One region of the Nonomuraea terrae genome, then DNA from elsewhere that is predicted to be linked to it. Evidence: riboswitches for the same ligand, from Rfam matches in the RefSeq annotation. Region 1 holds a riboswitch; each other region holds the start of a gene.
The links. A riboswitch is a leader RNA that binds a small molecule or an ion and turns the genes downstream of it on or off. The one in region 1 is predicted to bind thiamine pyrophosphate.

Region 2: another riboswitch for thiamine pyrophosphate. It lies ahead of thiC (phosphomethylpyrimidine synthase ThiC); the one in region 1 lies ahead of ACIBP6_RS39180 (TenA family protein).
Region 3: another riboswitch for thiamine pyrophosphate. It lies ahead of ACIBP6_RS30245 (purine-cytosine permease family protein); the one in region 1 lies ahead of ACIBP6_RS39180 (TenA family protein).

What each region holds. Positions count from the first base shown of each region.
Region 1 covers NZ_JBITLL010000008.1:188,517-195,841, forward strand. Annotated here, with positions in the region: gene ACIBP6_RS39165 (amino acid adenylation domain-containing protein) at 1-1,431, opposite strand, end outside; gene ACIBP6_RS39170 (fatty acid desaturase family protein) at 1,428-2,360, opposite strand; gene ACIBP6_RS39175 (pyridoxal-phosphate dependent enzyme) at 2,391-3,311, opposite strand; TPP riboswitch at 3,577-3,672, shown strand; gene ACIBP6_RS39180 (TenA family protein) at 3,660-4,334, shown strand; gene ACIBP6_RS39185 (carbon starvation CstA family protein) at 4,338-6,461, opposite strand; gene ACIBP6_RS39190 (hypothetical protein) at 6,458-6,808, opposite strand; gene ACIBP6_RS39195 (helix-turn-helix transcriptional regulator) at 7,239-7,325, opposite strand, start outside.
Region 2 covers NZ_JBITLL010000007.1:409,687-417,011, reverse strand. Annotated here, with positions in the region: gene ACIBP6_RS35985 (glycine betaine ABC transporter substrate-binding protein) at 1-728, shown strand, start outside; gene ACIBP6_RS35980 (SDR family oxidoreductase) at 768-1,619, shown strand; gene thiC (phosphomethylpyrimidine synthase ThiC) at 1,715-3,268, opposite strand; TPP riboswitch at 3,261-3,371, opposite strand; gene ACIBP6_RS35970 (hypothetical protein) at 3,473-3,820, shown strand; gene ACIBP6_RS35965 (universal stress protein) at 3,844-4,674, shown strand; gene ACIBP6_RS35960 (YbaK/prolyl-tRNA synthetase associated domain-containing protein) at 4,664-5,158, opposite strand; gene ACIBP6_RS35955 (ArsR/SmtB family transcription factor) at 5,148-5,450, opposite strand; gene ACIBP6_RS35950 (AIM24 family protein) at 5,855-6,520, opposite strand; gene ACIBP6_RS35945 (response regulator) at 6,747-7,139, opposite strand; tRNA gene ACIBP6_RS35940 (tRNA-Arg) at 7,254-7,325, shown strand.
Region 3 covers NZ_JBITLL010000006.1:203,693-211,017, forward strand. Annotated here, with positions in the region: gene ACIBP6_RS30235 (PAS domain S-box protein) at 1-1,627, opposite strand, end outside; gene ACIBP6_RS30240 (methylated-DNA--[protein]-cysteine S-methyltransferase) at 1,724-2,296, shown strand; gene ACIBP6_RS30245 (purine-cytosine permease family protein) at 2,282-3,619, opposite strand; TPP riboswitch at 3,610-3,724, opposite strand; gene ACIBP6_RS30250 (rhodanese-like domain-containing protein) at 3,844-4,167, opposite strand; gene ACIBP6_RS30255 (winged helix-turn-helix transcriptional regulator) at 4,164-4,553, opposite strand; gene ACIBP6_RS30260 (MFS transporter) at 4,667-6,073, shown strand; gene ACIBP6_RS30265 (Fpg/Nei family DNA glycosylase) at 6,079-6,957, opposite strand; gene ACIBP6_RS30270 (TenA family protein) at 6,976-7,325, opposite strand, start outside.

The sequences.
Region 1 (7,325 bases):
CACCTCGGTCGCGTCCGTACGGCCGTCCTCCGCGATCAGGTGTGCCACCAGCCGTGTCTGCCCGCCGCTCTCGTCGGCCAGCACCACCGCGTCGGCGACGCCCGCGAGCCGGCGCAGCGCCGCCTCCACCTCCGCGGGCTCCACCCGGAAGCCGCGGATCTTCACCTGCCGGTCGAGCCGGCCCAGATACTCCAGCGTCCCGTCGGGCAGCCGCCGTACGCGGTCACCGGTGCGGTACTCGGGTGCTCCGCCCGGCCCCGGGACGAACCGCTCCGCCGTCGTCTCGGGCCGGCGCAGGTAGCCGGTGGCCAAGGCGGCGCCGCCGATGCGCAGCTCGCCCGGCTGCCCGGCGGCGGCCTCGGTGCCGTCCGGCCCGACGACCCGGCAGGTCACTCCTGGCAGCGGAAACCCGATCGGCACCGGGTCGGCACCGGACCAGGAGGTCAGGTCGGCGACGGTCGCCGTGACGATCGTCTCTGTCGGGCCGTAGGTGTTGAGCAGCCGCACGCCGGGGCGGACCCGTGCGCGCCAGCGCTCGACGGTCCGGGCATGCGCCGCCTCCCCGCCGATGATCACCATGCGGACGCTCGCCGGCAGCGCCGCCTCGTGCCTGTCGATCGCGGACACGAGCTCCCGCCAGTACGCGGTGGCCATGGCGAGCACGGTGACGCCGAGGTCGGCGCAGCGGTCGAGGAACAGGTCCGGCCGGCTGATCATGTCCTCGTCGCGGACGACGACGGCCGCGCCCGCGATCAGCGCGGGGAAGATCTCCTGGACGCTCGCGTCGAAGCTGAGCGAGGCGAACTGGAGCACGCGGTCGTCAGGCCCAATGCCGTACGCGTCCCGGGCCACCTCGCAGAAGTGCGACCAGCCGCGCCGGGGCACCAGCACGCCCTTGGGACGGCCGGTGGAGCCGGAGGTGAAGATGACATAGGCGGCGTCGTCCGGAGACGCGGCGGCGGCGGGCGGCGGCGCGTCGGCCGGGCCGGCCTCTTCCAGGCGCAGCACCGGGGTGCCGGCGGGCAGCGGCGGGTCGGCGTCCACCAGGACGACCCTGGGTCGCGTGTCCTCCAGCATCAGCGCCAGCCGCGCCGCCGGATAGCCGGGATCGAGCGGCACGTACCCGGCCCCGGCGCGCAACACCGCGAGCAGCGCCGTCACCGCCGCCCGCCCGCGCGGCAGGCACAGCCCGACCAGGTCACCGGGCCCGACCCCGGCGGCCGCCAGCACGCCCGCCAGCCGGTCCACCTCCGCCACCAGCGCCGCGTACGAGGTCTGCCCCGTCGTGTCGATCAGAGCCGGGGCGCCGGGCGTTCGGTGTGCCTGCTCGGCGACGGCGGCGAGCACGTCGAAGGCCGGGGCCGCGTCCCGCGATCCCGTGGCGGAACCGTGGGACGCCTCCGCCGGGCCGGCGATGCGCATGTCGCTCATGCCTCACCTCTCCCGTGCGGCCGGCGAAGGGCCGCCCAGAGGGTGCGGTAGAAGTCCGCGTACGTACGCTCCACGTGGACGGCGTGGCGGCGGGTCTCCTCGTGACGGCCGGGCAGCAGGTTGATCGGCACGCTCATCGCGGCATGGTGCTCGATGTGCAGGTTGTTGCCGTTGGTGAACCAGGTGCTCAGCCGGCTCCCCCTGATCGACCGCGTGTTGCGCAGCACATCGGTGCTGTCGGTGTCGCAGAGGACGTGCTCGGGCAGCTCCACGAGGAAGTGCAGTGGCACCGCGAGCAGGAGGGGCAGCACCCACAGCCGGAGCGGGTACTGGCCGTACCCGGCCACGGCGACGCCGAGCGCGGCCAGGACGGCCCCGCCCAGGACCAGGTGGTCCACGACGATGCGGCGGCGCATGGCCGGGCTGACCGCGCCGAACCCGTACGTCCAGCGGCCCGTGGCGGCGAGCAGCACCTCCCACAGGACCGAGGCGAGCCGCCGGTAGTCGAGCAGCCCGCGTACCAGGTGTGACACGGTCAGCGGTGCCCGGGTGTCGAAGCCGAAGAACTCGGTGTCCTGGGGCGTGCCGAGATAACGGTGATGCTGCAGGTGACGCAGGCGGTAGTGGCTGTAGACCACCATCAGGGGCAGGCCCAGCGGGACGCCGGCCAGCCGGTGCGGCCAGGGCCTGCGGAACGCCGAGTGGTGCAGGCACTGGTGCTGCAACTCGACGGCGTGCGTGTACATCGCGGCGAGGATCACCACGCCCACGGCGACCAGGGGTAACTCCGGGCGCAGCGCGAGGACCACCCCCACGGCGGTCAGCACGGCCAGCGCGGCCAGCTTGGCGACGAAGACCCGCTGGTCGTCCCGGGTCACCTTGGTGCGCGCGAAGAGCAGCGCGGGGCCGCCTCCGGTCAGTGCGGTCATCGTTTCCCCGATCAGGTGCGGCAGGTACGGTCAGCGTCCGCTGAGCAGCACGACGTGGGTTCCGGACAGCGGGCCCGCCGCGCGGGCGCGCGCGAGCAGCCCGGCCAGGGCCGCCGCCCCGGCCGCGGTCGGGCTCGCACCGTACGGGGTGAGCGCGGCCCTGGCCTCGATCAACTGCTCGTCGTGGACCCCGAACACCGCGCCGCCGGTGTCGGCGATGGCCGCCATGGCCTCGGCGCCCTGCAGGGCGTGCCAGTTGACCAGCGGCTGGTTGTGGTCCGACGCCGTGACGGCGTCCGGCGGCAACATCCGGTACTCGCCGGGCCAGCTCGTCACCACCGGGTTGTTGCCCGCGGAACACACACCGTTGATCACGCTGGACCAGCCGAGTGCCCGCATCCGCCGGTGGACGGCGATCGTCGTGGTGCCGTTGCCCACCGGGACCCACAGCGCCGCGGGCGGCTCGCCGAGGGCCTCCCGCAGCGCGGGGACCACCACGCCGTGTCCCTCGAACACCGCGTCCGCGTACGGGCCGTCCACGTTGCCGTCGACCGCGCCCTCCTCCGCGGCCACCCGGCGGGACTCGTCCACGGCGTCCTCGTAGCTGCCGGGCACCAGATGCACGTGAGCCCCCGCGGCGCGCATCCACGCGCCACCGTCGCTCCAGCCCTCGGGCAGGACGATTGTGCAGGTCATGCCGGCAGCGCGGCACGCCATCGCCATCGCGCGGCCGTAGTTGCCGCACGTCGCGACCACCACATGGCGGTACCCGTCGGCGGCGGCGCGGGCCACCACGGCCCGCGCCGCGGGTTCCTTGTGGCTGCCGGAGGCGTACCGGGTCTCGTCCTTGATCAGGACGCGGGCTCCGGGGACGAGGTCCGCGGCGTCGATCAGCGGCGTGCCGTACGCGTCGATGGGCGCGCCGGCGGACGTCAGGGTTTCCGTGGACATGCGTCTCCTCGGACATGGTCGTGCAGAGGGAAGGAGGTCAGGGCCTGATCACCGACCGCGTCCTGATCCCGATCGGGATCGCACGGGGAGGAGGGCGCGTGACTGGGACGAACGTTACAAAGGGACATATCAGGCCGGGTTAACGGCAGCCGAAACCTGGATGTTGATCAAGGAGTAACTGCCTGATCTTGGAATGAATCGCCAGGTAACAACCCACATGAGGGCTGACGTACAAGATGTCCGGCTAATCCCGTGTTACAGTCGGCGCGTTGACGCGGGGTGCCCGGGCGTCCGGGCTGAGATCACACCCGTCGAACCTGCTCTAGTTCGCACTAGCGAAGGGACGTCATGTTCTGCGACGACATGTGGCAGCGCACGGCCGAGTTGATGAAGGCCATCCACGACCACCCGTTCAACGTCGCACTCGGCGACGGCACGCTCGAACCCGAGCGGTTCGCGTTCTACATCGTGCAGGACGGCCGCTATCTGGAGGCGTTCTCCAAGACGCTCGCCACGGCGTCGGCCCGCGCCGGCGACCCGGCGGAGGCCGCGTTCTACGCGCAGAGCGCGCACACCGCGCTGGCCGCCGAGCGCCTGCTGCACGCCGGCTACGTCGCCGACCTGGGCGCCGACGCCGAGGGCGTCGCCACGTCGCCGACGTGCCTGGCGTACGCGTCGTTCCTGCAGGCGACCGCGCTCACCGCGCCGTACCCGGTGATCGCGGCGGCGGTGCTGCCGTGCTTCTGGATCTATCAGGACGTCGGCACGGCGCTGCTCGGCAGGGCCGGCGACCTGGACGGCCACCCGTACGGGAAGTGGATCTCCACCTACTCCGACCCCGGCTTCGCGGCCTCCGTGGAGCAGGCCAAGGCCGTCGCCGACCGGCTCGCCGCCGCCGCCGGGCCGGACACCCGCGCGGCCATGGAGCGGGCGTACTGCCGGGCGGCGGCGTACGAGTGGATGTTCTGGGACAGCGCCTGGAGGCGCGAGACCTGGCCGACCGAGCGGTGGCTCGCGCCCTGACGCTCAGCTCCCCGCTGTGGCCCTGGCCATCGCCTCCCGTTCCTCGCGGGTGGGGATGAGGCCGGACGGCGCGAGGATCTTCGACTCCTGGAACGGCTCCTCCGTGCTCGGCAGCGGCTCCGGCGATCTGATCGCCTTCACCCACACCCGCATGGCGTCCACGATGACGACGATGATCAGAATGGCGAACAGGGCCGCCAGGATGCCGTCGACGGTCGAGTTGATCACGATCTGCCGCATCGCGTCCTCCGTCCGGGCGGGCGCGAGCAACTGGCCCTGGTCGAGCGCGGTCTGGTAGCGGTCGCGCTGGGCGAAGAAGCCGAGCCCCGGGTCGGGCGAGAAGATCTTCTGCCAGCTCGCCGTCAGCGTGACGGCGACGTCCCAGGCCAGGGGCACCGCCGTGACCCAGGCCCATTTCAGCCGCCCGCTCTTGATCAGCAGAGTGGTGGCGACGGTGAGCGCCACCGCGGCGAGCAGCTGGTTGGCGATGCCGAACAACGGGAACAGCTGGTTGATGCCGCCGAGCGGGTCGTTGACGCCCTGGTAGAGGAAGTAACCCCAGGCCGCCACGACGACGGCGCTGGAGATGTAGACGCTCGGCCACCAGCTCACCCGGCCCATCGGCTTCCACAGGTTGCCGATGGTGTCCTGGAGCATGAAGCGCCCGACGCGGGTGCCGGCGTCGACGGTGGTGAGGATGAACAGCGCCTCGAACATGATCGCGAAGTGGTACCAGAACGCCTGCAGCGCCTGGCCCCCGAGGAACCCGGAGAAGATCTGGGAGATGCCCACCGCCAGCGTCGGCGCGCCGCCCGTCCGGGCGATCAGCGTCTCCTCCTGTACGGCCGTCGCCGCCGCCTGCAGCTGCTCGGGCGTGATGATGAAGCCCATGTTCGTGACGGCCTCGGCGGCGCTCTGCACGGTGGTGCCGACGACGCCGGCCGGGGAGTTCATCGCGAAGTAGAGGCCGGGGGTGAGCACGCAGGCCGCCGTGATCGCCATGACGGCCACGAACGACTCCATGAGCATGGAGCCGTACCCGATCAGGCGGACCTGGCTCTCCTTCTGGATCATCTTGGGCGTCGTGCCGGACGAGATCAGCGAGTGGAACCCCGACAACGCGCCGCAGGCGATCGTGATGAACACGAACGGGAACAGCGACCCGGCGAAGACCGGCCCGTCGCCGGTGAAGGCGAAGTCGGTGAAGGCGGGGGTCTGCATGACCGGCATGGTGACCGCGATGCCGATCGCGATCAGCACGATCGTGCCGATCTTCATGAACGTCGACAGGTAGTCGCGCGGCGCGAGCAGCATCCAGACGGGCAGCACGGCGGCGACGAACCCGTACGCGATGAGCCACAGCGCGATGGCGGACGGGCTCAGCGTGAAGAACGGCGCCCAGCTCGACTCCTGCACCCAGCCGCCGGCCACGATCGCCAGCAGCAGCAGCGCGACGCCGATCACGCTGGCCTCGACGACCTTGCCGGGCCTGATCATCCGCAGGTAGAAGCCCATGAACAGGGCGATCGGGATGGTCATCGCGATCGAGAAGACACCCCACGGCGACTGCGCCAGCGCGTTCACCACGACCAGCGCCAGCACGGCCAGCAGGATGATCATGATGGCGAAGACCGCGATGAGCGCCGCCGCGCCGCCGACCGGGCCGATCTCCTCGCGGGCCATCTGCCCGAGGCTGCGCCCGTTGCGGCGCATCGAGAAGAACAGCACCACCATGTCCTGGACGGCCCCGGCGAAGATCACCCCCGCGATGATCCAGATGGTGCCGGGCAGGTAGCCCATCTGCGCCGCCAGCACGGGCCCGACCAGCGGCCCGGCCCCGGCGATCGCGGCGAAGTGGTGGCCGAACAGGATGCGGCGGTCGGTCGGCTGGTAGTCGACGCCGTTGTCGAGCCGTTCGGCCGGAGTGGCCCGGCGGTCATCGGCCCGCAGCACCTTCTTGACGATGAAGCGGGCGTAGAACCGGTAGGCGATGGCGTACGAGCCGAGCGCGGCGCACAGGAGCCACACCGCGTTGACGTTCTCTCCTCTGGACAGGGCGAGCATCGCCCACCCCACGCCGCCGACGATGGCGACCGCCGTCCAGATGAGGATGGAACGCAGCTTCAACGGTTACCTCCAGGTGAGGCGGGGCCATACAGGGGGCGGCCCAGGCAGCAGCGCAGTCCGGCGTCCGGCGGCAGATCGGAGGTGAAGCGCCGCCAGCGCCACAGCGGACGGCAGTCGATCGTGACGGGGAGCTCGGCGAGATGCACCCAGGCGAACGGATGGGCGTACACCAGATCGGTCGTCCCGAGGCGGCGCGAGCGCCGGGGCAACCGGGAGCGGCGCAACGGCCTGAGCGAGAACTCTCCCGCGTCCGCGCAGCAGAGGCCGGTCACGTGCCAGTCGAAGAACACCACTTCGTCGTCGCGCAGAGACTCGCGGGCGGCCGGCGTGAGTGAGATACGGGACATCTGTGGCTCCTGGAAACAGGCAGCTCAGAATTCACGTCGGCTTTACCCGCTTGGGTGAACACTGAAACGCTTCCTCACCATCAACGAGTCATGGCCGTCACAACTCCGCGCATTTTCCATCTCCATATATCGAAAAATGCCTTTTTTCGATATATGGACGCTTCTGTCGGGTCCGTGTAGGTTTCTCGGCGTGAGCCCCGTGGTGCTCCCGGAAGGCCGGATTCCCGGCTCGGCTACTCTCGGCGGCGTTCACTCTGCGATCATCCGGGCAAAGGGCAGCCGAATCGTCATTCGGGCGCATGAATACCCCACCATCGCCACCTGGAGCGGAGCGGACCGACGAATCAGCCGATCGAGACCCGGCGGAACCCGGTCGCTTCCGGATCCTTCACGCGGGCACGGAGGTCCTAGATCCGGCGCTGGGAGAACGTCAGTGTCCGGCGTTCTGCGGCTGGAGAGGGCCGCTGTGCCAGCTGGCCAGGAAGCGGAGGGCCTCGTCGCTGGGTGAGCCGGGCTC
Region 2 (7,325 bases), on a different contig from region 1:
ACGTCCAGGGCAGCGTGAACGCCCGCGCCTCCCTGACCCGGGGCGACGCCGACCTGATGTGGGAGTACACCGGCACCGGCTGGATCACCTACCTCGGCCGGCGCCGGCCGATCCCCGACCCGTGGCGGCAGTACGTGGCCGTGCGCGACCTGGACCTGCGCCGCAACGGCATCGTCTGGCTGCCGCCCGCACCGCTGAACAACACCTACGCCGTCGGCGTCACCAAGGCCACCGCCCAGCGGTGGGGCCTGCGGACGATCTCCGACATCAGGAAGATCCCGGTGCGGCAGCGTACGTTCTGCGTCGACCACGAGACCTTCGGCAGGGACGACGGTTTCCTCGGCATGCTCAGGGCCTACGGCCTGCGCTACGGCACCGACATCCCCGGACAGGGCGTGCGCCGGGTGTCGGTCGGTGTGCTCTACGACTCCGTCGCGAGCGACAGGTGCGCTCTCGGCATGGTGACCACGACGGACGGCCGGGTCGAGGCGCTCGACCTGACGCTCCTGCAGGACGACAAGAAGTTCTTCCCCCTCTACAACGCGTCGGTGACCATGCGGCGCGAGCTCGCCGACGCCCACCCGGAGATCGCCCGGATCTTCGCGCCCATCAGCGCCAAGCTGACCGACAAGGTGATGCGCGACCTCAACGCCCAGGTGGACGTGGACGGCGACGTGCCCGCCCTGGTCGCCCGCGACTGGCTCAGAGCCGAGGGTTTCGTCCGGTGATGGCGTTAGCCATACCGGGCCACGGGCAGGCCGCCTGATATGTCGGAAACACCACCACCACAGAAGCAGCCGTACCCGGGTCAGACCGGCGAAATGGCCCCCGAGCCGCGCGACGAGATGCGCGGCTACCAGGGCAGGGGCCTGCTGCAGGACAAGAAGTGCCTGATCACCGGCGGCGACTCGGGCATCGGCAGGGCGGTCGCCGTGGCCTTCGCCAAGGAGGGGGCCGACGTCGCGATCGCGTACCTGAACGAGCACGAGGACGCCGCGCACACCCGCAAGCTGGTCGAGGCCACCGGCCGGCGCTGCGTGCCGCTGCCCGGCGACCTGGGCGACCGCGCCCACTGCGCCTCGGTCGTCGAGCAGGCCGTCTCCGAGCTGGGCGGCCTGGACGTCCTGGTCAACAACGTGGCGTACCAGGCGCCGGTGAGCGGCCTGGAGGAGCTGACCGACGAGCAGTGGGAGCACACGTTCGCGGTCAACATCCACAGCTACTTCCGCGTGACCAAGGCCGCCCTGCCCCACCTGCGGGAGGGCGGCGCGATCATCAACACCTCCTCGATCAACGGCCTGCGCGGCAACAAGTCGCTCATCGACTACGCCGCCACGAAGGGCGCCATCAACGCCTTCACCTACTCCATGGCGCAGAACCTGGTCGAACGCGGCATCCGGGTCAACGCCGTGGCACCGGGCCCGGTGTGGACGCCGCTGATCCCGGCGACCATGCCCGAGGAGAAGGTGGGCAAATTCGGTCAGCAGGTGCCGATGCAGCGGGCCGCCGACCCGGACGAGATCGCCCCTTCGTACGTCTTCTTCGCCTCCGGGCTGATGTCGTCGTACTACACGGGCGAGGTCCTCGCCCCGATCGGCGGCGAGACGCTGCCTGGATGAGCGGAGGCGGCCACCGGTCAGGTTTCCGGCGTGGTGGCCGTTCCCCGATCGTGGGCAAGGAGGCCGGCGCCGCCGCCGGCCTCCTCATTCACCGGCTAGTCGACGTAGATCTCGCCGCCGAGGCGGCGGAACTCGGCGGCCTTCTCGGCGTACCCCTGCTCGCGGATCTCGTGGCTGATGCGCATCGAGCAGAACTTCGGGCCGCACATCGAGCAGAAGTGGGCCGTCTTGGCCGGCGCGGCGGGCAGCGTCTCGTCGTGGAAGGACCGGGCCGTGTCAGGGTCGAGCGACAGGTCGAACTGGTCCTCCCAGCGGAACTCGAACCGCGCGTCCGACAGCGCGTCGTCCCACGCCTGGGCCTGCGGATGCCCCTTGGCCAGGTCCGCGGCGTGGGCGGCGATCTTGTACGTGATCACGCCGGTCTTGACGTCGTCCTTGTCCGGCAGGCCGAGATGCTCCTTCGGGGTGACGTAACAGAGCATCGCGGTGCCGAACCAGCCGATCATGGCGGCCCCGATGCCCGAGGTGATGTGGTCGTAGCCAGGGGCGATGTCGGTCACGAGCGGGCCGAGCGTGTAGAACGGCGCGTCGTCGCAGAGCTCCTGCTGCAGCTCGACGTTCTCCTTGATCTTGTGCATGGGCACGTGGCCCGGGCCCTCGATCATGACCTGCACGTCGTACTCTCGCGCGATCGTGGTCAGCTCCCCGAGCGTGCGCAGCTCGGCGAACTGGGCCTCGTCGTTCGCGTCCGCGATCGAGCCGGGGCGCAGGCCGTCACCGAGCGAGAACGACACGTCGTAGCGGGCCAGGATCTCGCACATCTCGGCGAAGTTCTCGTACAGGAAGCTCTCGCGGTGGTGCGCCAGGCACCAGGCGGCCATGATCGAGCCCCCGCGCGAGACGATGCCGGTCTTGCGGCCGGCGGTCAGCGGCACGTACGACAGCCGCACGCCCGCGTGCACGGTCACGTAGTCGACGCCCTGCTCGCACTGCTCGATCAGGGTGTCGCGGTAGACCTCCCACGACAGCGCCTCGGGGCGCCCCTTGACCTTCTCCAGTGCCTGGTAGATCGGCACGGTCCCGACCGGCACCGGCGAGTTGCGCAGGATCCACTCGCGCGTCTCGTGGATGTCGTCGCCGGTGGACAGGTCCATGATCGTGTCGGCGCCCCACCGGGTGGCCCAGGTCATCTTCTCGACCTCCTCCTCGATGGAGGAGGTCACGGCGGAGTTGCCGATGTTGGCGTTGATCTTGACGAGGAAGTTCCTGCCGATGATCATCGGCTCGGACTCGGGGTGGTTGACGTTCGCGGGGATGATGGCCCGTCCGGCCGCCACCTCCTGCCGGACGAATTCGGGGGTGACCCCCTCGCGCACGGCGATGAACTCCATCTCCTTGGTCACGATCCCGCGCCGGGCGCAGCCGACCTGGGTGACCGGCTCTCCCTTCTCGCGGCGCTCGGCAACCCAGGGCTCGCGCAGCCGCGGCAGACCACGCCGCAGGTCAGGCTCGTACGAGGGGTCGGTGTACGGGCCCGAGGTGTCGTACAGCGTCACCGCCGATCCGTTGGACAGGTGCACCTGCCGCATCGGCACGCGCAGGTCACCGGTGTAGATCTTGGAGAATCGGGGCTGGTGCGCGTCAGTCATCGCGCAAACTCCCTTCGCCGGCATTACCCGGAGCAGGTTCTGGCGGTCGGCGGCTTTCAGCCGTCCTCTCAGCCCGATGTGCAGGGCTCCCGCGTTGGACGGCGGTGATCGTACCCACGCCCGGCATCGCCTGAAACATGGTGCGTTTGTGTGAATTGATGTTTGGTGACCCTCCTGGGCGGTACGGACCACTTCGGGGGGACTATGAAGAAGATCGTCGCTGTCGCCGGACTCGTGGTGCTGGCCGCGGTCGGCGCCACCGCAGCCGCTGGGGACGGTAGCGACCAGCGCGAAGTGAGCCAGGAACAGTACGACACGCTGATCGCCCAGTGTCGCTACGCGGACACCGGACCCGCGAGGTGCCGCGCGGAGGTCAGACGGACGTACCGCGTCGGCAACGAGGACACGGAGCTCGACTGCCGCGCGTACGCCGGCGTGGCCGTGTGCGGCGAGCTCAAACTCAGCAAGACCGAGCGCCGGTGCGTGCGCGAGTCCACCGAGCAGGGATTGTCCCTCCGCCGCGCCGAAGTGGAGTGCTACACGCGATCGTGAGGAGCTGACATCGGTTGATCATCGTGGGCGTGGACGGCTCCCGTACCGGCCTTGACGCCGCCGGCTGGGCCGCCACCGAGGCGAAGCTGCGGGGGGCGCCGCTCACCGTGGCCTACGCCGTGCCGAAGTGGTTGTGCGAGCAGGAGGCCCTCCACTACGCCGAGGTGGCCCGGTGGATGCGCGACTCCGCCCACACCGTGCTGACCGCGGCGCAGGACCGCGCCCGCCGCGAGTGGCCGCAGGTCAGCGTGGAAGGCGTGCTGCTGCCCGGCGACCCTCGATCGGCCCTGGTCAAGGCGTCGGAACGGGCCGAGCTGCTGGTCGTCGGCAACCGCGGCGTCGGCGGCGTACGCGGGCTGCTCATCGGCTCGGCCGCGCACGGGGTCGCCACGCACGCCCGGACGAACGTCGTGCTCGTCCAGCACCAGCCGGCCGTCTCACGCGGCGAGATCGTGGCCGGGACCGACAACTCCCCCGGCGCCGAGCGCGCGATCGAGTTCGCCTTCCGCGAAGCAGGGCTGCGGGGCGCCCGGCTGCGCGTCGTGTACGCCTGGGCCTGGCCCCGGTCCACCGGCTTCGAGCCTGCCGACCGCGACAGCGAACAGGACGCGCTGGACCTGCTGAAAGACCGGCTGACCGGCCACCGCGACCGGCACCCCGCGGTCGACGTGGTTCCCGAGGTCGTGCACGGGCACCCGCTGGAGGTGCTGAAAGAGGCCGCGGTGGGCGCGGACCTGCTGGTCGTCGGCTCGCGCGGGCACGGGCAGCTCGCGGGCATGCTGCTCGGCTCCATCAGCCAGGCCCTGCTGCACCACGCGCCCTGCCCCCTGGCCGTGGTCCGCACTAGTTCATGACGATGGGCGCCATCCGCGGCTTGGCCAGCCGTACGTAGTCGTCCGTGGCCAGCGCCACCGAGCGGTCGAGGCGGGCGGCGTTGAAGTACAGCTCGGGCTGCCCCAGCAGCGACGGGTCGGCGACCAGCTCCAGCCGCGGGTCGTAGCTGAACGGCAGCACCGTCCCGCTGACGCTGCCCGCCAGCTCCTCGGCCTTGTCCTTGCCGGCGAAGCCGACGTACGTGCCGTCGAGCAGCTCCTTGACGGCCTGCAGGTCGAGCCGGGCGTCGCCGGGCACGACGGCCAGCACGTGCCGCGTCTGCTTCTTGCCGATCTTGACCATCACGATCAGGCACTTGGCCGCCTGCGACACGTCGTGCCCGCGCAACGCGCTGACCTCGTCCGTACGCCCCTCGGGAGCGTGGTCGATCAGCCGGTAGCGCGCTCCTGCCGCGTCCATGTCGGCGATCAGCCGCTCGTAGGCGGCGTACGGCTCACCAGTCACTGCTCAGCATCTCCTTCACCGCGGCGATCCGGTCCTCGTCGCGCCGGTAGAACACCCACTGTTTGATCTTCCTGCCGCGGATCAGGCCCGCCTTCGCGAGCACCTTGAGATGCTCGCCGCAGGTCGGCTGGCTCACGCCCAGCTTCTCGGCGATGAACAGCGAGCAGACGCCGTCGCGCACGAGGTCGCCCTCGCGCTGCGGCGAGAAGTGGCGCGCGGGGTCGCGCAGCCATTCCAGGATCCGCAGCCGCTTGTCATTGGCCAACGCCTTGACCAGGTCGACATCCAGCACCACGGCATTATGGCAATTAGCTAATTCCCTGTCTATGGGGGCGCCCTCCACTTGGCTCAGCACCCTGGAGTGGGCCACCTACACGGCCCTTCACCCCGGCACCGGCGCTCGTGGCCGCCGAAGCGACGTTCTCCCACCCACGGAGAGAACCGCCGACGGCGACCTCGCGCAGCGGACGATCAGGAGGACGCCTCCACAACGGGCGGCCCTTTCGCTGACCGGCGCCAGCACGCCCCCCGCCAGGAGCACGGGAGGACCTTCGCCGGCCTTCACCAACACGCCCCTGTCAGGAGGACGCCTTCACCACAGAAGGACCTTCGCCGGCCTACACCAACACGCAGCCCGTCAGGAGGACGCCTTCACCACAGAAGGACCTTCGCCGGCCTACACCAACACGCAGCCCGTCAGGAGGACGCCTTCACCACAGGAGGACCTTCGCTGGCCTGCACCAACACGAAGCCCTGCCCCCGGAACGCCAACTGCATGGCCTCGCCGCTCCCCCGCCCGATCAGCGCGCCCGCCTTCATCGTCCGGTTGACGCCGACCTGCAACCCCGCACTCCAGCAGACCGCCGCCTGCCCATCGACGAACGTCGGCATGCGCGCCACGTCGAGCAACACCGGCGTGCCATGAGTGGTCACCGCGACCCATCCGGTGCCGGTGACCGTGGTGTTGAACAACCCACCGGCCGCCACCCCGGCCCCCTGGACCCGCTGGATGTCCCAGGTCATCTGCGGCTGGAACGCCAGCAGATTACGCCCGTTGACCGTGATCCCCTCGTTCTCCAGATAGAACAGGTGGATGTCGTCGGCATTGTCGGCCAGATAGAGCACCCCCTGCCCGCGCACCCGCATCAGCGAGGCACCCTCACCCGTCACTGCCTTCTTCAGCAGCTTGCCGAGCCCGCCGGCGCCCTCGTAGTCGAAGTCCATCTGCCCCTGAAAGGCGACCATCGACCCCTGCTTGGCCAGTACCTCGGGGAGCTGCACGCGCAACATCTTGCCGTTCTCCAGCGCAAAGCCAGGAGGCAACTGCCGAGGATCGAAATTCCCGAAAATCGAGCTACGCACGGTCCAGCCTTTCGCGGGGGAACTGACACCGCCACCCTACGAAGAACCCCACCACCGCGCGCGTCCGAACCCCGGCCACCCGCGCCCATCAGCCCTTACCAAGGCCAAGCCCCACCCCAGCAGCTCGCCCGAAGCCTCATACCGGACGCCATTGAGCAGAGCCCAGGACCGGTCAGCGCCTTCCAGCGGAACCCTCGATCAGCCGGCACCCCTGCCAAAGCCTCGCTCAGCCGCGCGCGCCCGCACCCGCAGCCAGATCCCGCACGACCTGAATCAACTCCGCCGGGTCGAACGGCTTGGTCAGGTAGGCGTCCACCCCGATGCCCCGGCCCCGCTTCTTGTCGTCGTCCTGCGCCCTGGCCGTGACGAGCACGACCTTGATGTGCCGCGTGGCCTCCTCGGTACGCAACCGCTCCGCCGTCGTCCACCCGTCCAGGCACGGCATCATCACGTCAAGCGTGATGACATCAGGCATGACGTCGAGCACGCGATCAAGGCAGTCCTGCCCATCGGTGGCGGTCACGACCTCGAACCCCTCAAGGTTCAGGTTGACCGCGATGAGCTGCCGGATCACCTCGTCGTCGTCCACGACCAGCACTTTCCCAAGAACCTCGCCCACGGCCGCAAAGGTACCCGCGCCGGCCCGATCACGTGCGGTTTCACACGAACTGTTCGCCGACCTTTATCTGGTGCCGAGTGGTGCTCAGATGCTGATAGCCTTGTCACGCATCGAGCCCCCTTAGCTCAGGGGATAGAGCACCGGCCTCCGGAGCCGGGTGCGTAGGTTCGAATCCTACAGGGGGCA
Region 3 (7,325 bases), on a different contig from region 1:
CCACCACCACGACGACGTCGCCGGCTTCGGGCCAGGCCGCCACGCTGATCAGCCCGCCCTTCGGCGAGTACTTGAACGCGTTCTCCAGCAGCTGCCCGAGCACGATGTCGGTGGCCAGCGCGTCCCCCAGCACGTACGGCAGCCCGTCGGGCACCAGCACCTCGACGCGGTGCCGGTCGGACAGCTCGGGCAGCCCCAGGGTGGCCCCCTCGATCCGCTCGGCCAGGTCGAACGCCTCCATGCGCACCTTGAGCTCGTCGGCCCCGGCCCTGGCGCCCAGCAGCAGGTGGTCCATCAGCTCGCCCAGCGAACGCGACCGCTCGGCGATCGTGCGCACGGCCGAACGGCGCTCGCCGTCGCTCATCTTGTCCCAGCGCGCGTCGAGCGTGCCGGCGAAGCCCCGCACGATCGTGATCGGCGTGCGCAACTCGTGGCTGGTGGTGGCGAGGAACAGGTCCTTGGCCTCCTCCAGCTCCTTGGCCGCGGTCACGTCGCGGAAGTCGACGACCAGCTCGCCCGTCTCCTCGATGCGGGCGCCCACGACGTCGAGCCAGCGTCCGCTGTCCAGCTGGTAGGTGACCTTCTCGCCCACCTTGGGCAGCGGGAACGGCGGCGGGCCGCCGACGACGGCCTCGGCGGGCAGCCCCGTCAGCCCTGCGGCGGCCGGGTTCCAGCGCACCACGCGCCCGTAATGGTCGAGCAGGGCGATGCCGTCGGCGCTGGCGTCGAACACGGCCCGTTCGTGCGCCCGCTGGCGTACCGCCTCCTGGTAGGCCACGGCGTTGCCGACGGCGATGCCCGCGTGGCCGGCGAGCAGCTCCAGCAGCTCCAGCTCCAGGTGTCCGGGGATGCGCCGGGCGAACAGCGCGTACAGAGCGCCGTACGGCCGGCCGCCGACGGCCGCGAGGCCCAGCGCGATGGTGTGCAGGCCGTCGAGCCGCGCCCACACCAGGTCGTCCAGCCCGTCGGACTCCAGCAGCACGGTCTTGCCGGTGCGTAACAGCTTGTCCACCAGGCTCGTACGCAGGTCGGTGGTGATGCCCCTGAGCGCCTCCGGCAGCCGGTACGTGCTCACCAGCCGCAGGCGTTCGCCCTCGATGAGCACGAACCCGCCGGCGTCCGCCCCGGTCAGCTCGGTGAGGCTGGCCGAGATCCGGTCGAGCACGGCGGGCAGCTCCAGCTCGGAGTTGATGTCGCCGACCACGTCGGTGAGCCGGCGCACCAGCCTGGCCCGGCGCGCCATCCGGTGCCGGGCGAGCTCGTCGGCCCGCGCCGGGTGGTGCACGAAGACGTACCCGGCCACGGCGCTGCCGAGGCGCAGGGCGCCGATGTCCACGCGGACGTCGAGCACCGTGCCGTCGCGGCGCAGCCGCTTGGTGTGCAGCGACACGGGCTCGCCGGTGCGTACGCGCTCCAGCACGGCGTTGTGCTCGGCGGTCAGCTCATCGGGCACGATCGGCGCCCGGCGCCCGAGCATCTCCTGCGCCGGGTGGCCGAACATGCGCTCGGCCGCATCGTTCCACACCAGAACGGTCTGGTCGCGGTCGAGCGCGACCACGGCGTTGGGTGAGCTGGCGAGCACCGCGCGGGCGATCTCCTCGTCACTACCGGCCCATTGGTCCCCCACACCTCCATAGTGCCCGTGGCGCGGTGGGTGCGTCGGGCGATCCGTCCGATACGCTGCGGTCACGGTGATTCTCGACGGGTGGGGAGGGTGAGGGGAATGTCGAGTTCCGATCTCGATGCCCTGCTACGGGTGACCTCCAGCACCTATCGGGGAGTGAGGCCGCCCGCCATCGCGTTCGGCGCCTATGACGGCGCCGTGGGCCGGCTCGTGCTAGCGGTGACCGGCAAGGGCATCGCGGCCTGCAGCTTCGAGGCGGAAAACGATGTGTTCGAGCTGATCAGCAGGCATATGGGCGATTCCATCGGGCCCGACCCGCGCCGGCTCGACCCGGTGCGCAGAGAGCTCGACGCCTACTTCTCGGGCCGGCTGCGGGCGTTCGCCACGCCGGTCGACCTGACGCTCGCCACCCCGTTCGCTCGTACGGTGCTGCAGAAGACGATGGCCGTCCCCTACGGCACCACCACGACGCTGGAGGAGATCGGCGAGAGCATCGGCCGGCCGCGCGCGCTGCGGGCGATCGGCAACGCGCTGGCCTCCAACCCCGTCTGCGTGATCGCCCCGTGTCACCGGGTGGTGCGCGCCGACGGCTCGCTCGGCGACTACGCCGGAGGCGCGGCCGCCAAGCAGCACCTCCTCAACGTCGAGCGGCGCGTCTCAGCGGGCAGCTGAGCGGCGCTGCCGCACCAGGCCGATCACGGCGGTCACGAGTGCCGCGACGACCGCGCCGCCGAGGGCGCCGTTCATCCACGGCTCGCGGGTGAAGCCGATGGCATCGCGCAGGCCCGCCCAGATCTGGTCCCACCCGGCGACGGTCGGGGTGGAGGTGGTCAGCCAGTACGCGACGAAGCCGAGCGCCCACGGCACCAGCATCGACCAGCGCGAAGGCGCGTCCTCGGCGGTGTTCCACGAGCGGGAGCCGCCGAAGAGGAAGTACTCGACGGCGAGCACCGCGAACATCGGCACGAACACCGCCCCGATCACGCCCAGGAACGCGCCGTAGGAGTTGACGTCCACCACCAGGGCGATGCCGACGGTCAGCACGCCGATGGCGACGGAGAAGACGCGCCGGTCCACGCGCGGCATGAGGTTCTGCAGCGACATGGTGGTGGAGTAGACGTTGGCGAACGACTGGTCGGTCTCGCGCAGCGTCAGGACGGCGAAGAACAGCACGCCCAGCGGCACCGCGACGAACGTGCCGAACACCGACGTCGAGTCGGCCGCCACCGCCTCGGCTCCCGCGATCGCGACCGCGTACACGCCGAGGCCGAGGCAGGCCACCTGGGCCAGCGTGTAGCCCCCGACCACGCCGGTGAACGCGGCCTTGCTCGACCGCGAGTGCCGGGCGAAGTCGGCGGCCATCGGCACCCACGACACCGACAGCGCGATCACGTAGTCGACCGCCGGCGCGAACGCCTCCCACGAGCCGCCCGTGTACGGGGGCGCGTCGGAGATCATGTGCCAGGCGAACCAGAGCATCGAGATGATCACCCCGATGGTGACGTACCGGCGCAGCACCCGGATCGCGCCGAGCGGCCAGATCGTCAGCGCGGTGGTCAGCACACCCGCCACGATCACCCACGCCTCGTACGGGATCCCGCCGAACATCGCGTTGGCCGCCTTGGCGATCACCCACAGCTCGAAGGCGCCCCAGCCGAGCATCTGCACGATGTTCAGCACCGTGGGGACGTACGACATCCTGGCCCCGAACAGCCCGCGCAGCAGCACCATCGCGGGCTGTCCCGTCCGGGTGCCCGGGATGGCCGACAGGCCGACCATGGCGGTGCCGATCAGGCTGCCGATCACGGTGGCGAGGAGCGCCGCGCCCAGCGAGAGCGGGACGCCGTCGAGGGGGTCGATCAGGAACAGCGCCCCGGAGAAGCCGAGCAGGCTGACCCCCAGGTTGGCCCAGAGCGCACCCTGGTCGAGCACGCCCAGCGTCTTCGGCGGCCGTCCTTCGAGGGTCAGGGGGACTTCTTCGACGCCGTGCGTCATCGCACACTCCCTACGCCGGCATTACCCGGACAGGTTCGTGCGGTCGGCGACAGCGCTCAGTCGCCCTCTCAGCCTGGTAAGCCCCAAGCTCCCGCGTTGACAGGTATGGCAAAGCCAGGATCAACCCGGCTTTACGCCCCCATGATGCCCTAACCCTTCACCAGACCGCCAGACCGCCCCTCGACGGAGCGGGCCAGGGTCAGCGCGGCGCCCCTCTCCCGGGCTCAGGCGACGAACGGCGGCTGGCCGGTCTCGCTCTCCATCGGACGGCTCGCCGCCTCCCACGACTGCATGCCGCCCGCCACGTTGACCGCGTCGCGGCCGAGCTGGTTGAGCCACGCCGCCACCTGCATCGACCGGCCACCCACCCGGCAGACGACGTAGACCGTGCGGTCGGCGGGGACCTCGTCGAGGCGGCCCTGGATCTGCGTCATCGGGATGTGGACGGCCTGCGGCGCGTGCCCTGCCAGCCATTCTTCCTGCTCACGGACGTCGAGCAGGTAGGCGTCGTCGGGGAGGGCGTTGGCCTCGATCTCGGGAACGGTCATGTCTCCATCATCTCGCGCCGCGCGTCGTAGTCGGCACGCGCCGCCGCGATCTCCCCCCGGTGCTCCTCCGTCCAGGTGACCAGCGCCTTGATGGTCTGGTGCAACGTACGGCCGAGCGGCGTCAGCGCGTAGTCGACCCGTGGCGGCACCACGGGGTGGACCGTGCGGGTGACCAGGCCGTCGCGTTCGAGCTGGCGCAGGGTGACGCTGAGCATGCGCTGGCTGACGCCGTCGATCTCGCGGCGGAGCTGGGTGAAGCGCAGGCTCTGGCAGTCGAGCAGGGCGATGACCAGCAGCGACCACTTGTCGGCGATGCGGTCGAGGATCTGCCGGACCTCGCAGTCCTCCCGGGTGTCCCACTGACGGGCGTCGTAGTCGTCGTCCACGGTGCTTTCGCAGTAACTGAGTGACCTTAAAGTGCCGTCTTCCACGACATTTCATACTGGCCCATGATGTGGACGGTTACAAGAGATAACCGACCTGCCGAAAGGTAACCGTGATGCCAGTTTCTGCCCGTTCTTGGGGCGTACTCGCTGTTCTGTGCGGAGCCATCTTCCTTGAGGGCATCGACGTGGCCATGCTGAACGTCGCCCTCCCCTCCATCCGGGCCGACCTGGGGCTGTCCACCGGCATGCTGAGCGGCGTCGTGAGCGCGTACGTGCTCGGCTACGGCGGGTTCATGCTGCTCGGCGGCCGGGCGGCCGACCTGCTGGGCAGGCGGCGGATGTTCCTGCTCTGGCTGGTGGTCTTCCTCGTCTTCTCCGGGCTCGGCGGCTTCGCGGACGAAGGGTGGGTGCTGCTCGTGGCGCGGTTCGTCACGGGGGTCGCCGCCGCGTTCATGACGCCGGCCGGCCTGTCGCTGATCACCACGACCTTTCCCGAGGGCCCGGTGCGCAACCGGGCGCTGCTGATCTACGCGGGGACGGCCGCGGGCGGGTTCGCGCTCGGCCTGGTGATCGGCGGCCTGCTGACGGCGTTCGGCTGGCGCTGGGTGTTCTTCGCGCCGGTGCTGATGTCGGCGGTGATCCTGGCCGCCGCCATCCCGTTGCTGAGGAAGCCGGACGGCGAACGGCCCGCCGCGGGCGGGTTCGACCTGACGGGCGCGGTCCTCGTCACGACCGCGATGATGCTGCTGGTCTACGGCGTCGTACGCCTGGAGCACCCGGCCGACGGGTGGCCGCTCACCGTCGCCGCCTTCGCGGGCGGGCTGGCGCTGCTGGCGGCGTTCGTCGCCGTGGAACGCCGCGCCGCCCATCCGCTGGTGCGCCTGGGCATCTTCAGGTCGAAGGCGCTGGTCCGGGCCAACGTGACGGCCGCCCTGCTCACGGCCTCGTTCTTCGGCTTCCAGTTCCTGGTCACGCTCTATTTGCAGGAGTTGCGCGGCTGGTCCACCATCCAGACCGGCCTGGCGATGCTGGCCGCCGCCGCCGACGTGGTGCTCGCCCCCATCCTGACCCCGTGGCTGGTCAACCGGTACGGCAACGCCAAGGTCGTGTTCGCCGGCCTGCTGTCGGGCCTGCTGGCCTACGCGCTCTTCCTCGGCGTCGGCCTGGACTGGGTGTACGCCGCCATGCTGCCGTCGATGCTGCTGATCGGCCTGATGTTCGCCTTCGTCTACGGCCCGCTCACCATCGTGGCCACCGACGGCATCGCCGAGCACGAGCAGGGCCTGGCCGGCGGTCTGATCAACTCCTCGTTCCAGTTCGGCGCGGCGCTCGGGCTGTCGGCGGTGACGGCGGTGAACGTGGCCGCCCTGGGCGCGGCGACGGGCGCCGAGGCCGGGCTCGCCGCCATGCGGGCCGCTCTGGTGGTGCCGGTGACGGCCACACTGCTGGCCGCCGTCATCGCCGCCGTCGGCCTGCGCGCGCGGGCGCGCGCCGCGGAGCCGGTGCCCGTACGGGCCTGACGACGCTACTTGAGCAGCCGGGACAGGCGGCGGTCGGCCAGCGGCTTGCCGCCCGTCTGGCAGGTGGGGCAGTACTGCAGCGAGGAGTCGGCGAACGAGACCTCGCGGATCGTGTCGCCGCAGACGTCGCACGGCTGGCCCGTGCGGTTGTGGACGCGCAGGCCCGACTTCTTCTCGGCCTTCAGATCCTTGGCCGCGAGACCCTGGGCGCGCTCGACCGCGTCGCGCAGGGTGGTCACGATGGCCTCGTGCAGGTCGGCGATCTGCGCGTCGGTCAGCGTCGCGGCGATCTTGAACGGCGACATCTTCGCGGCGTGCAGCACCTCGTCGGAGTAGGCGTTGCCGATGCCCGCGATGATCTTCTGGTCGCGCAGCAGGCCCTTGATCTGGGTGCGGTTGCCGCCGACGATGCGCTTGAGCGCCTCGACGGTGAAGGACTCGTCGAAGGGGTCGGGGCCGAGGGCGGCGACGCCTGGCACATCATCCGGATTTTTCGTGACATAGACGGCGAGACGCTTCTGCGTCCCCGCCTCCGTCAGCTCGAACCCCGGCGCGAGCCCCTCCTCGTCGGGCGCCAGCCGTACGCGCACCGCCAGCGGGCCCTTGCCCGGGCGGACGGGCTTGGCGCCCGAGAGGTCGTCGCGCCAGCGCAGCCACCCCGCCCGGGCCAGGTGGATGACCAGGTGGAGACCGTCGCAGTCGAGGTCGAGGAACTTGCCGTGCCGCGTCACACCGGTGATCGTCAGCCCGCCGAGCGCGGTCACCGGCGGGTCGAACGTCTTGAGCGCCTGGATCGCGACCACGTCGACGCCCAGGACCGTGCGGCCCACGGCCCGCTCACGCAGGAAGTGGGTGAGCGACTCCACTTCGGGAAGTTCCGGCATGTCCCCAGAGTACGACCGTTACCGGGGCACGTCCCAGAACGCGAGCTCGTGCGCCATCCCCTCCGTGAACAGTGCCTCCGCCCGCTGCGGGTCGGGATCGGCCTCGTCGATCATCTGCCCGATCCGCGCCGCCAGCGCCGCGAACCCCGGGTCGGCGTACGTGTCCACCCAGGCGCGGTAGCGCGGCTCGGCGGGCGGGTTCTCCGCCAGGATCCGCCCCAGGTTCGAATATCCCCACATGCACGGATACAGCGCCGCGAGCCCCTCTCCGTACGACGCCGCCGACTCCAGCAGGAACCCCGTGTACGCCGCGCACGCCGGCCCCTTCACCGCGCCCTCCAGGTCGGCCCCGAACTCGGCCGACATGC